3 regions of the Pseudomonas sp. RSB 5.4 genome follow, and region 2 is predicted to be linked to each of the others. Evidence: predicted binding sites of a transcription regulator. Region 2 holds the regulator's gene; each other region holds the start of a gene.
The links. The regulator sigma-54, encoded in region 2, starts transcription at its own class of promoters, with help from an activator protein. The targets are predictions, from matches to a motif close to ANTGGCATNNANNTTGCTNT.
Positions count from the first base shown of each region.

Region 1 (3,277 bases), 690 kb from region 2:
GATCGTCGCCGCCAACCGCGCGGCGGCGCAGTTGCTCGGGGTGCGAGTGGACGAGGTGCCGGGGATTCCGCTGTCGCGCTATGCCGAGGATTTCGATTTGCCGGAACTGGTGCGCGCCAACAAGTCGCGAATCAACGGCATGCGGGTCAAGGTCAAGGGCGACATCTTCCTCGCCGACATCGCGCCGCTGCAATCGGAGCATGACGACAGTGAAGCCATGGCCGGTGCGGTGCTGACCTTGCACCGCGCCGACCGCGTTGGTGAGCGTATCTATAACGTGCGCAAGCAGGAACTGCGCGGCTTCGACAGTATCTTCCAGAGCTCGAAAGTGATGGCCGCTGTCGTGCGTGAGGCGCGGCGCATGGCGCCGCTGGATGCGCCGCTATTGATAGAAGGCGAAACCGGCACCGGTAAAGAGTTGCTGGCCCGCGCCTGTCACCTCGCCAGCCCGCGCGGACAGTCGCCGCTGATGGCGCTCAATTGCGCCGGGCTGCCGGAGTCGATGGCCGAGACCGAGCTGTTCGGCTATGGCCCCGGCGCGTTCGAAGGTGCGCGCGCCGAAGGCAAGCTCGGCCTGTTGGAGCTGACGGCGGGCGGTACGCTGTTCCTCGATGGCGTCGGGGAGATGAGCCCGCGCTTGCAGGTGAAGCTGCTGCGCTTTCTGCAGGACGGCTGCTTCCGCCGGGTCGGCAGTGATGAAGAGGTGTATCTGGACGTGCGAGTGATCTGCGCGACCCAGGTCGACTTGTCCGAATTGTGCGCGCGCGGCGAGTTTCGTCAGGATCTGTATCACCGCTTGAACGTGCTTTCGCTGCACATCCCGCCGCTGCGCGAATGCCTCGACGGTCTGACCCCGTTGGTCGAGCACTTCCTCGATCAGGCCAGTCGGCAGATCGGCTGTTCGCTGCCGAAACTGGCGCCGGCGGCGATGGATCGGCTCAGTCATTACCACTGGCCGGGCAACGTGCGGCAGCTGGAAAACGTGCTGTTTCAGGCGGTTTCGCTGTGCGAGGGTGGCACGGTCAAGGTCGAACACATTCGCCTGCCGGATTACGGCGTGCGTCAGCCGCTTGGCGATTTCTCGCTGGAGGGTGGGCTGGACGAGATCGTCGGACGCTTCGAGAAAGCGGTGCTGGAACGCCTGTATTCCGAACACCCGAGCAGTCGGCAACTGGGCAAGCGGTTGGGGGTTTCGCATACAACCATTGCTAATAAGCTGCGCGAGTATGAGGTCGGTAAAGACCCCGAGAGTTGACAGCAACACTGTGGTGAGAAGAGCTTTTGTGGTGAGGGGATTTATCCCCGATCGGCTGCGCAGCAGTCGCAAAACCTGTAAACGAGGTCGTCCTGAAAGAAAAGCGGGGCGGCTTCGCCACCCATCGGGGATAAATCCCCTCGCCACAGGTTTTATTTCCATCTGCAACAATCGGGATTGCCGCCTAGCGGCATAACACCGCCGGTTTTTCGACTTCGATACATTTCCAATTTCCCCGCAAACCCCCTCAAGTCCTTTGTTTACCGGGCCGCAAGCCGCCAGAAAAAAGTTGGTCTGCAAATTGCTTATGGCTCAGCAGTACAGCGGTGGGCGGCAAACGTCCGGCATGCAGAGGAAAGAGTGTGGACAAGTACCTTTATGTGGCAATGACCGGCGCCAGTCAGAACGCACTGGCGCAAAAGGCGCATGCCAACAACCTGGCGAACATCTCCACCAATGGTTTTCAGCGCGACCTGGAGCAGGCGCGTTCGATGCCGGTGTTCGGTGACAGCTTTCCGGCGCGTGCGTTTGCCATGAGCGAACGGCCCGCCACTGATTTCACCGCCGGTTCGCTGGTGCAGACCGGGCGTGACCTCGACGTCGCCGTGACCGGCAACGGTTTCATTGCCGTGCAGAACCCCAACGGCGGCGAAAGCTACGTGCGCACCGGCAGCCTCAACATCGACGCCCTCGGCGTATTGCGCGCCGGCAACGGCATGCCGGTATTGGGCAACGGCGGTCCGATCGCCGTGCCGCCGGAGCAGCAGGTCGAAGTCGGTGAAGACGGCACCATCAGTATTCGTGCGATGGGCGAAGGCCCGCGCGTCATGGCGGAAGTCGACCGGATCAAACTGGTCAACCCGGACATCAAGAACCTCAACAAGGGCCTCGATGGCTCGATCTACACCAAGGACGGCCAGCCTGCGCCGGCCGATGCCAACGTCAAACTGGTGTCGGGTTTCCTTGAGTCGAGCAACGTCAATGCCGTGGAAGAAATGACCTCGGTGCTGGCCCTGGCCAAGCAGTTCGAGTTGCACGTCAAGATGATGAACACCGCCAAAGACGACGACCAGGCCATGGCTCGGGTCTTGCAGATCAGCTAATTATCAGAACGTCGCGCCGTAAAACAGGCGCACGAGGAGAATCGAATGCTTCCGGCTCTATGGGTTGCCAAAACCGGTCTGTCCGCCCAGGACACCAACCTGACCACCATTTCCAACAACCTGGCGAACGTCTCGACCACGGGTTTCAAACGTGACCGTGCCGAATTCCAGGACCTGCTGTATCAGATCAAGCGTCAGCCAGGCGCTCAGTCGACCCAGGACAGCGAACTGCCGTCGGGTCTGCAACTGGGTACCGGTGTGCGCATCGTCGGCACGCAGAAAAACTTCACCGCCGGCAGCCTGCAAACCACCGAGCAGCCGCTGGACATGGCCATCGACGGTCGCGGTTTCTTCCAGATCCTGCAGCCGGACGGCACCACGTCCTACACCCGTGACGGTACTTTCCACCTCGACTCCAATGGCCAGATCGTCAACGCCAGCGGTTTCGCCCTGGAGCCGGCCATCGTCATCCCGAACAACGCGCAGAGCTTCACCGTCGGCACCGACGGCACCGTGTCGATCACAGTGCCAGGCAACCCGGCCGCTCAGGTGATCGGCAACCTGCAAACCGCCGACTTCATCAACCCGGCCGGTCTGCAAGCGGTGGGCAACAACCTGTTCCTCGAAACCGCTGCTTCCGGCGCGCCGCAAATCGGCACCCCGGGCCTGAACGGTTTCGGTACCACGCTGCAGAACACCCTGGAAGGTTCCAACGTCAGCACCGTTGAAGAGATGGTCAACATGATCACCACTCAGCGCGCTTACGAGATGAACTCCAAGGTGATCTCCACCGCCGACCAGATGCTCTCGTTCGTAACGCAGAATCTGTAATCAGTCTATGAGGCGGCCATGAGGCCGCCTGCAACACCGTGAGGTAAGGGTCATGAAACGCTTCGTATCTGTTCTGGCATTGGGTGGG
Region 1 covers NZ_CP146986.1:57,744-61,020, forward strand. The annotation lists gene V9L13_RS00240 (sigma-54-dependent phenylalanine hydroxylase transcriptional regulator PhhR) at 1-1,255, shown strand, start outside; gene V9L13_RS00245 (flagellar basal body rod protein FlgF) at 1,618-2,358, shown strand; gene flgG (flagellar basal-body rod protein FlgG) at 2,404-3,189, shown strand; gene flgH (flagellar basal body L-ring protein FlgH) at 3,242-3,277, shown strand, end outside.
Region 1: V9L13_RS00245 (flagellar basal body rod protein FlgF) is a predicted target of sigma-54. The motif match lies at 1,544-1,563, and genes of this name have one in related genera.

Region 2 (3,277 bases):
GACATGGTGATCCAGCCGAAGCCGAAAAACGACGAGAAAAAGGCCCAGTAATGGCAACTCTGAAAGCTCAACACCTGGCCAAGGCCTATAAAAGCCGCCAGGTTGTGCGCGACGTCAGCCTGTCGATCGACAGTGGCCAGATCGTTGGCCTGCTCGGCCCGAACGGCGCCGGCAAGACGACCTGCTTCTATATGATCGTCGGCCTGGTGCAGGCCGATCAGGGCCGCGTGTTGATCGATGATCTGGACGTCAGCCATCAGCCGATGCACGGCCGCGCCAAGGCCGGTATCGGCTATCTGCCGCAAGAAGCGTCGATCTTCCGCAAACTGTCGGTGGCCGATAACATCATGGCCATCCTCGAAACCCGCGCGGAACTCGACAAGGCCGGTCGTCGCAAGGAACTGGAAAGCCTGCTGCAGGAATTCCACATCAGCCACATCCGCGACAACCTCGGCATGAGCCTGTCCGGTGGTGAACGCCGCCGGGTGGAAATCGCCCGCGCACTGGCGACCGCACCGAAATTCATCCTGCTCGACGAACCGTTCGCCGGTGTTGACCCGATCTCGGTCGGCGACATCAAGCAGATCATCCACCACCTCAAGGCCAAGGGCATCGGTGTTCTGATCACCGACCACAACGTGCGTGAGACCCTGGATATCTGCGAAACCGCCTACATCGTCAACGACGGTCAACTGATCGCCGAAGGCGATGCTGCGACCATCCTTGCCAACGATCTGGTGAAGGAAGTGTATCTGGGCCACGAGTTCCGCCTGTAAGCACCAAGGCACTTGACCAGCCTCCGGGTGCTGTATCGATGAAGCAGGCTTTTATACGCTTTTATTGTTACAGCGCTCTAGGCAAACACGACAGTTTCAGGCATATAATTTGCTTAAGTTTGGCGCTTCGGCGCCCTGTAGTGGATGGCGCATGCGCGCCGGCGAATAAGGTGTTAAGCCCCTGCCATGAAACCATCGCTAGTCTTGAGAATGGGCCAGCAGCTGACGATGACACCGCAGCTGCAACAGGCCATCCGCCTGCTCCAATTGTCGACCCTGGACCTGCAACAGGAAATCCAGGAGGCCCTGGAATCCAATCCGATGCTCGAACGCCAGGAAGAAGGCGACGACTTCGACAACTCCGATCCTTTGGCCGACAACGCCGAACAAAAGCCCAACACCGACATTCAGGAACCGTCATACCAGGAAACCGCCCCGACGGTGGACAACCTGGAGGAAGGTGAATGGAACGAGCGCATTCCCAACGAGCTGCCGGTCGACACTGCCTGGGAAGATGTCTACCAGACCAGCGCCAGCAGCCTGCCCAGCGGCGATGACGACGAGTGGGACTTCACCACCCGCACCTCTGCCGGGGAAAGCCTGCAGAGCCATTTGCTCTGGCAATTGAACCTGGCGCCGATGTCCGACACCGACCGCCTGATCGCCGTGACCCTGATCGATTGCATCAACAATCAGGGCTACCTCGACGAAACCCTCGAAGAAATTCTCGACGCCTTTGATCCGGAACTCGACATCGAGCTGGACGAGATCGAAGCCGTCCTGCACCGCATCCAGCAGTTCGAACCCGCCGGCATCGGCGCCCGCAACCTCGGCGAATGCCTGTTGCTGCAACTGCGCCAGCTCCCGGCCAAGACTCCGTGGCTGAACGAAGCCAAGCGTCTGGTCAGCGATTACATCGATCTGCTCGGCAGCCGCGACTACAGCCAGCTGATGCGGCGTATGAAGCTCAAGGAAGATGAGCTGCGTCAGGTCATCGAACTGGTGCAGAGCCTGAATCCGCGCCCGGGCTCGCAGATCGAATCGACTGAAGCCGAGTACGTGGTGCCGGACGTCATTGTGCGCAAGGACAACGAACGCTGGCTGGTCGAGCTGAATCAGGAGTCGGTGCCCCGTCTGCGGGTCAACGCACAGTACGCCGGTTTTGTCCGTCGCGCCGATACCAGCGCCGATAACACCTTCATGCGCAATCAGTTGCAGGAAGCGCGCTGGTTCATCAAGAGCCTGCAAAGCCGCAACGAAACCCTGATGAAAGTGGCGACCCAGATCGTCGAGCATCAGCGCGGTTTCCTGGAGTACGGCGACGAAGCCATGAAGCCGTTGGTCCTGCACGACATCGCCGAGGCGGTTGGTATGCACGAATCGACGATTTCCCGCGTCACTACCCAGAAATTCATGCATACCCCACGGGGCATTTATGAACTGAAATACTTTTTCTCCAGCCACGTCAGCACCTCCGAAGGCGGCGAATGCTCGTCCACGGCGATTCGCGCGATCATCAAGAAACTGGTTGCGGCGGAAAATCAGAAAAAGCCGTTGAGTGACAGCAAGATCGCTGGTTTACTGGAGGCACAAGGCATTCAGGTGGCTCGCCGCACCGTCGCCAAGTACCGCGAATCCCTCGGGATCGCGCCTTCGAGCGAACGCAAGCGGTTGATGTAAGCCACGTTACAGCGTTCCAGTGGCAGGCTCTTCGGCCTGCCGCTTTATGCACTGGCAACGAAGGAGAAGCTGTATGCAAGTCAACATCAGTGGACACCAACTGGAAGTGACCCAACCTCTGCGTTCCTATATCGAGGAAAAACTCCAACGACTGGAGCGCCATTTCGACAAGATCACCAACGTGCAGGTCACGATGTGCGTCGAAAAGCTGAAGCAGAAAATCGAAGCCACCTTGCATATTCCCGGCAGCGAAGTGGTCGCCAACGCAGAAGATACCGACATGTACGCTGCGATCGACGCACTGACCGACAAGCTGGATCGCCAACTCAAAAAGCATAAGGAAAAGACCCAGAGCCTCCTCCAGGGCGCGACAGGTCGTTAACACCCCCAACCCATGATCCGACTTGAAAGTATCCTGACCCCCGGCCGTTCCCTGGTGAACGTGCCGGGCGGCAGTAAAAAGAAAGCCCTCGAACAGATTGCCAACCTGATCGCCCGCGAAGTGCCGGGTCTGGAGATGCAAGATGTCTTCGAGGCGCTGATCGCCCGTGAGAAACTTGGCTCCACCGGTTTCGGCAACGGCATCGCCATTCCCCACTGTCGCCTCAAAGGCTGTGAAGCGCCTGTCAGCGCTTTGATGCACCTTGATGCGCCTATCGATTTCGATGCCATCGACGGTGCGCCGGTTGACCTGCTGTTTGTCCTGCTGGTCCCGGAAGCTGCCACCGATGCCCACCTGGAATTACTGCGCCAGATCGCCAGCATGCTCGATCGCAAGGAAGTGCGCGAAAAACTGCGCAGCGCACCGAGCAACGAAGCCT
Region 2 covers NZ_CP146986.1:5,610,833-5,614,109, reverse strand. The annotation lists gene lptA (lipopolysaccharide transport periplasmic protein LptA) at 1-51, shown strand, start outside; gene lptB (LPS export ABC transporter ATP-binding protein) at 51-776, shown strand; gene V9L13_RS25185 (RNA polymerase factor sigma-54) at 963-2,456, shown strand; gene raiA (ribosome-associated translation inhibitor RaiA) at 2,530-2,838, shown strand; gene ptsN (PTS IIA-like nitrogen regulatory protein PtsN) at 2,851-3,277, shown strand, end outside.

Region 3 (3,277 bases), 1.3 Mb from region 2:
AAATTCCAGACAAAAAAATGCCCGGCAAGCCGGGCAAGTTTTTTCGATGCGCGTACTTACAGGTTGTAGCCGCGTTCGTTGTGTTGTGCCAGGTCCAGACCCACTGCCTCTTCTTCCTCGGTGGCACGCAGGCCCATGACCACGTCCAGTACCTTGAGGATGATAAAGGTGACGACCGCGGTGTAGATCACCGTGAAGCCGACACCTTTGCACTGAATCCACACTTGCGAAGCGATGTCGGTCACGGTGCCGAAGCCACCCAGCGCCGGCGCGGCGAACACGCCGGTGAGGATCGCGCCGAGGATACCGCCGATACCGTGCACGCCGAAGGCATCCAGGGAGTCGTCGTAACCGAGTTTGCGTTTCAGCGTGGTCGCGCAGAAGAAGCACACCACACCGGCCGCCAGACCGATGATCAGCGAGCCCATCGGGCCCACGGTACCGGCTGCCGGCGTGATTGCCACCAGACCTGCAACCACACCCGAGGCAATGCCCAGTGCGCTAGGTTTGCCGTGGGTGATCCACTCGGCGAACATCCAGCCCAATGCTGCAGCAGCGGTAGCGATCTGAGTCACCAGCATCGCCATGCCGGCAGTGCCGTTGGCGGCCGCGGCGGAACCGGCGTTGAAGCCGAACCAGCCGACCCACAGCATCGCCGCGCCCATCAGGGTGTAACCAAGGTTGTGCGGTGCCATCGGGGTGGTCGGGAAGCCTTTACGCTTGCCCAGCACCAGGCACGCCACCAGACCGGCGATACCGGCGTTGATGTGAACCACGGTGCCGCCGGCGAAATCGAGCACGCCCCAATCGCCCAGCAGCGAACCCGGACCGCTCCAGACCATGTGCGCGATCGGCGCATACACCAGAGTGAACCAGACGCCCATGAACACCAGCATCGCGGAGAACTTCATGCGCTCGGCGAAGGCACCGACGATCAGCGCCGGAGTGATGATGGCGAAGGTCATTTGATAAGTGACGAACACCGCTTCAGGGAAAAGTGCTGCCGGGCCGGTAATGCTGGCAGGCGTGATGCCCGCGAGGAAGGCCTTGGCAAAGCTGCCGACGAAGGAGTTCAGGTTGACGACGTTGGCTTCCATCCCGGTGGTGTCGAACGCCATGCTGTAGCCATAAAGGAACCACAGGATGGTGACCAGGCCGGTAATGGCGAAGCACTGCATCATCACCGAAAGAATGTTTTTCGACCGCACCATGCCGCCGTAGAACAGCGCGAGGCCGGGAATGGTCATGAACAGCACGAGGGCTGTGGAGGTCAGCATCCAGGCGGTGTCGCCGGAATTGAGGACTGGAGGCGCCACCGGATCTGCCGCCATAGCCAGGCCGGGCATTACGATGGACAACAGGGCGCCTAGCCCTGCGAATTTACGCAGAGTCATATTGTTTTCTCCTGGGGCGTTGGGTTTGTGGCGGCGTTTAGATCGCGTCGGTATCGGTTTCGCCGGTACGGATGCGGATCGCCTGTTCCAGATTGACCACGAAGATCTTGCCGTCACCGATCTTGCCGGTGTTGGCAGCCTTGGTTATCGCCTCGATAACCCGATCCAGATCCTTGTCGTCGATGGCCACGTCGATTTTCACCTTGGGCAGAAAATCGACCACATACTCCGCGCCGCGATACAGCTCGGTGTGACCCTTCTGCCGGCCGAAGCCTTTGACTTCAGTGACGGTAATGCCCTGCACGCCGATTTCGGACAGCGACTCGCGCACGTCGTCCAACTTGAACGGCTTGATGATGGCAGTGACTAGCTTCATGAAACTCTCTCCCGAATTGGTGGACTTGCCCCAGGAAAACAAACCCGACTCAAGTCTAAGCGCAGTGCCTGGCTTTGTAACGCATCGTCGGCCTTACCTGCCCGACTGACGCCAGCTAACCGCTGCCGACGAAACTCCCCGTCCCGCCTGCCGCACTGCATTCGTCACAGCGACTGCATCAGTGCATGGGTCACTACCGACTAAGCAGAAAGCTTGCCATCTCGCCAAATTCCCCTGATTTCAATCCCTTGGCCGCTGCCGCAGGCGCTCGCGCACAAAACCCGCGATGGATACGCACAACAACGGTGCGCTGCCGTCCGTCCGCTTGCGCGAAAAGCGTGCATCCATGCCTGCGCAAATGACTATAGACACTGCGTGATACACTGCCCGCCATTGTTTACAGGACATCCACCATGCTCGCGCCCAAAGACTTCCTCGACGCCCTGAGCGGCACTGCCTCCCGCCTGTTCAGCGGTGACACCCCGCTGCCGAAAGCCGAAATCGAAAGCCAGTTCAAGATGCTGTTGCAAAGTGCATTCAGCAAACTGGATCTGGTGAGCCGGGAAGAGTTTGACAGTCAGATGGTCGTACTGGCCCGTACCCGCGCTCGCCTCGAGAGCCTCGAAGCGAAAGTTGCCGAGATGGAAGCGAAGCTGACGCCGCCTGCGGAATAACAATCCCGAGTAGAAATGCCTTCAAGTTTGCGAAGAGAAGTTAAACCGCTCCTGCCAAAGCAGGAGCGGTTTCCGTCAGATCAATCCTTACAACGAATTATTTCAACGGTCTCGCAGAAACTCGTACAGGCGAAAAGCCCATAACGCGATTCTGACGAGGCGCCACATATGTTTAAGAAACTTAGACATATTTTGGCCCTCCTTGCGTGGGGCCAAACCTCCGATGCACTTTCCGGCGTACGAACACCTTCGGGACTACACGTGAGTGTGTCCGCCAAGGCGGCCGGGTGTGAGTCCCCCAAAAAAAGCACCGGCACGGGTCTCACACCGCGTCGAGGAACATGAAGTCTTTGCGCTCCCGGCCACACTTCGCGAATACTCCATGAGTGGGCATCGTCATTGCGGATTTTATGAGCGCCCTTAGAAAAGCGATTTAAACAACTTGTATCAAGTCGTTAGGCAAGTGCTGACAACATTACCGTTGCGCCCGTTCAAGCCCTTTTGATACTTGCGCCAATGAGCAAACATGCATAACCTGATTTCACGTGAGTGTGTCCGCAAAGGATACGCAGGCCTTGGCCTCACCGAAGCCTGCAAACTGAAAACCGTCTCCTCAAGGCGGTTTTTTTTCGCCTCGAGATTGGTTGACCACTTTCCCGCAACATCCAGTGAAAGTTCGCCCCCGCCTGATCGCCCTTCCCCAACTACCCTTCAAAAACCCGCAGGAAGCGGTCCCCGATTCAGCTCAAGGAACGACCATGTCCCTCTCCATCGTCCACAGTCGCGCCCAGATTGGCGTCGATGCCCCCGCCGTCACCGTCGAAGTCCATCTC
Region 3 covers NZ_CP146986.1:4,340,229-4,343,505, forward strand. The annotation lists gene V9L13_RS19715 (ammonium transporter) at 57-1,394, opposite strand; gene glnK (P-II family nitrogen regulator) at 1,432-1,770, opposite strand; gene V9L13_RS19725 (accessory factor UbiK family protein) at 2,184-2,444, shown strand; gene V9L13_RS19730 (YifB family Mg chelatase-like AAA ATPase) at 3,203-3,277, shown strand, end outside.
Region 3: glnK (P-II family nitrogen regulator) is a predicted target of sigma-54. The motif match lies at 1,972-1,991, and genes of this name have one in related genera.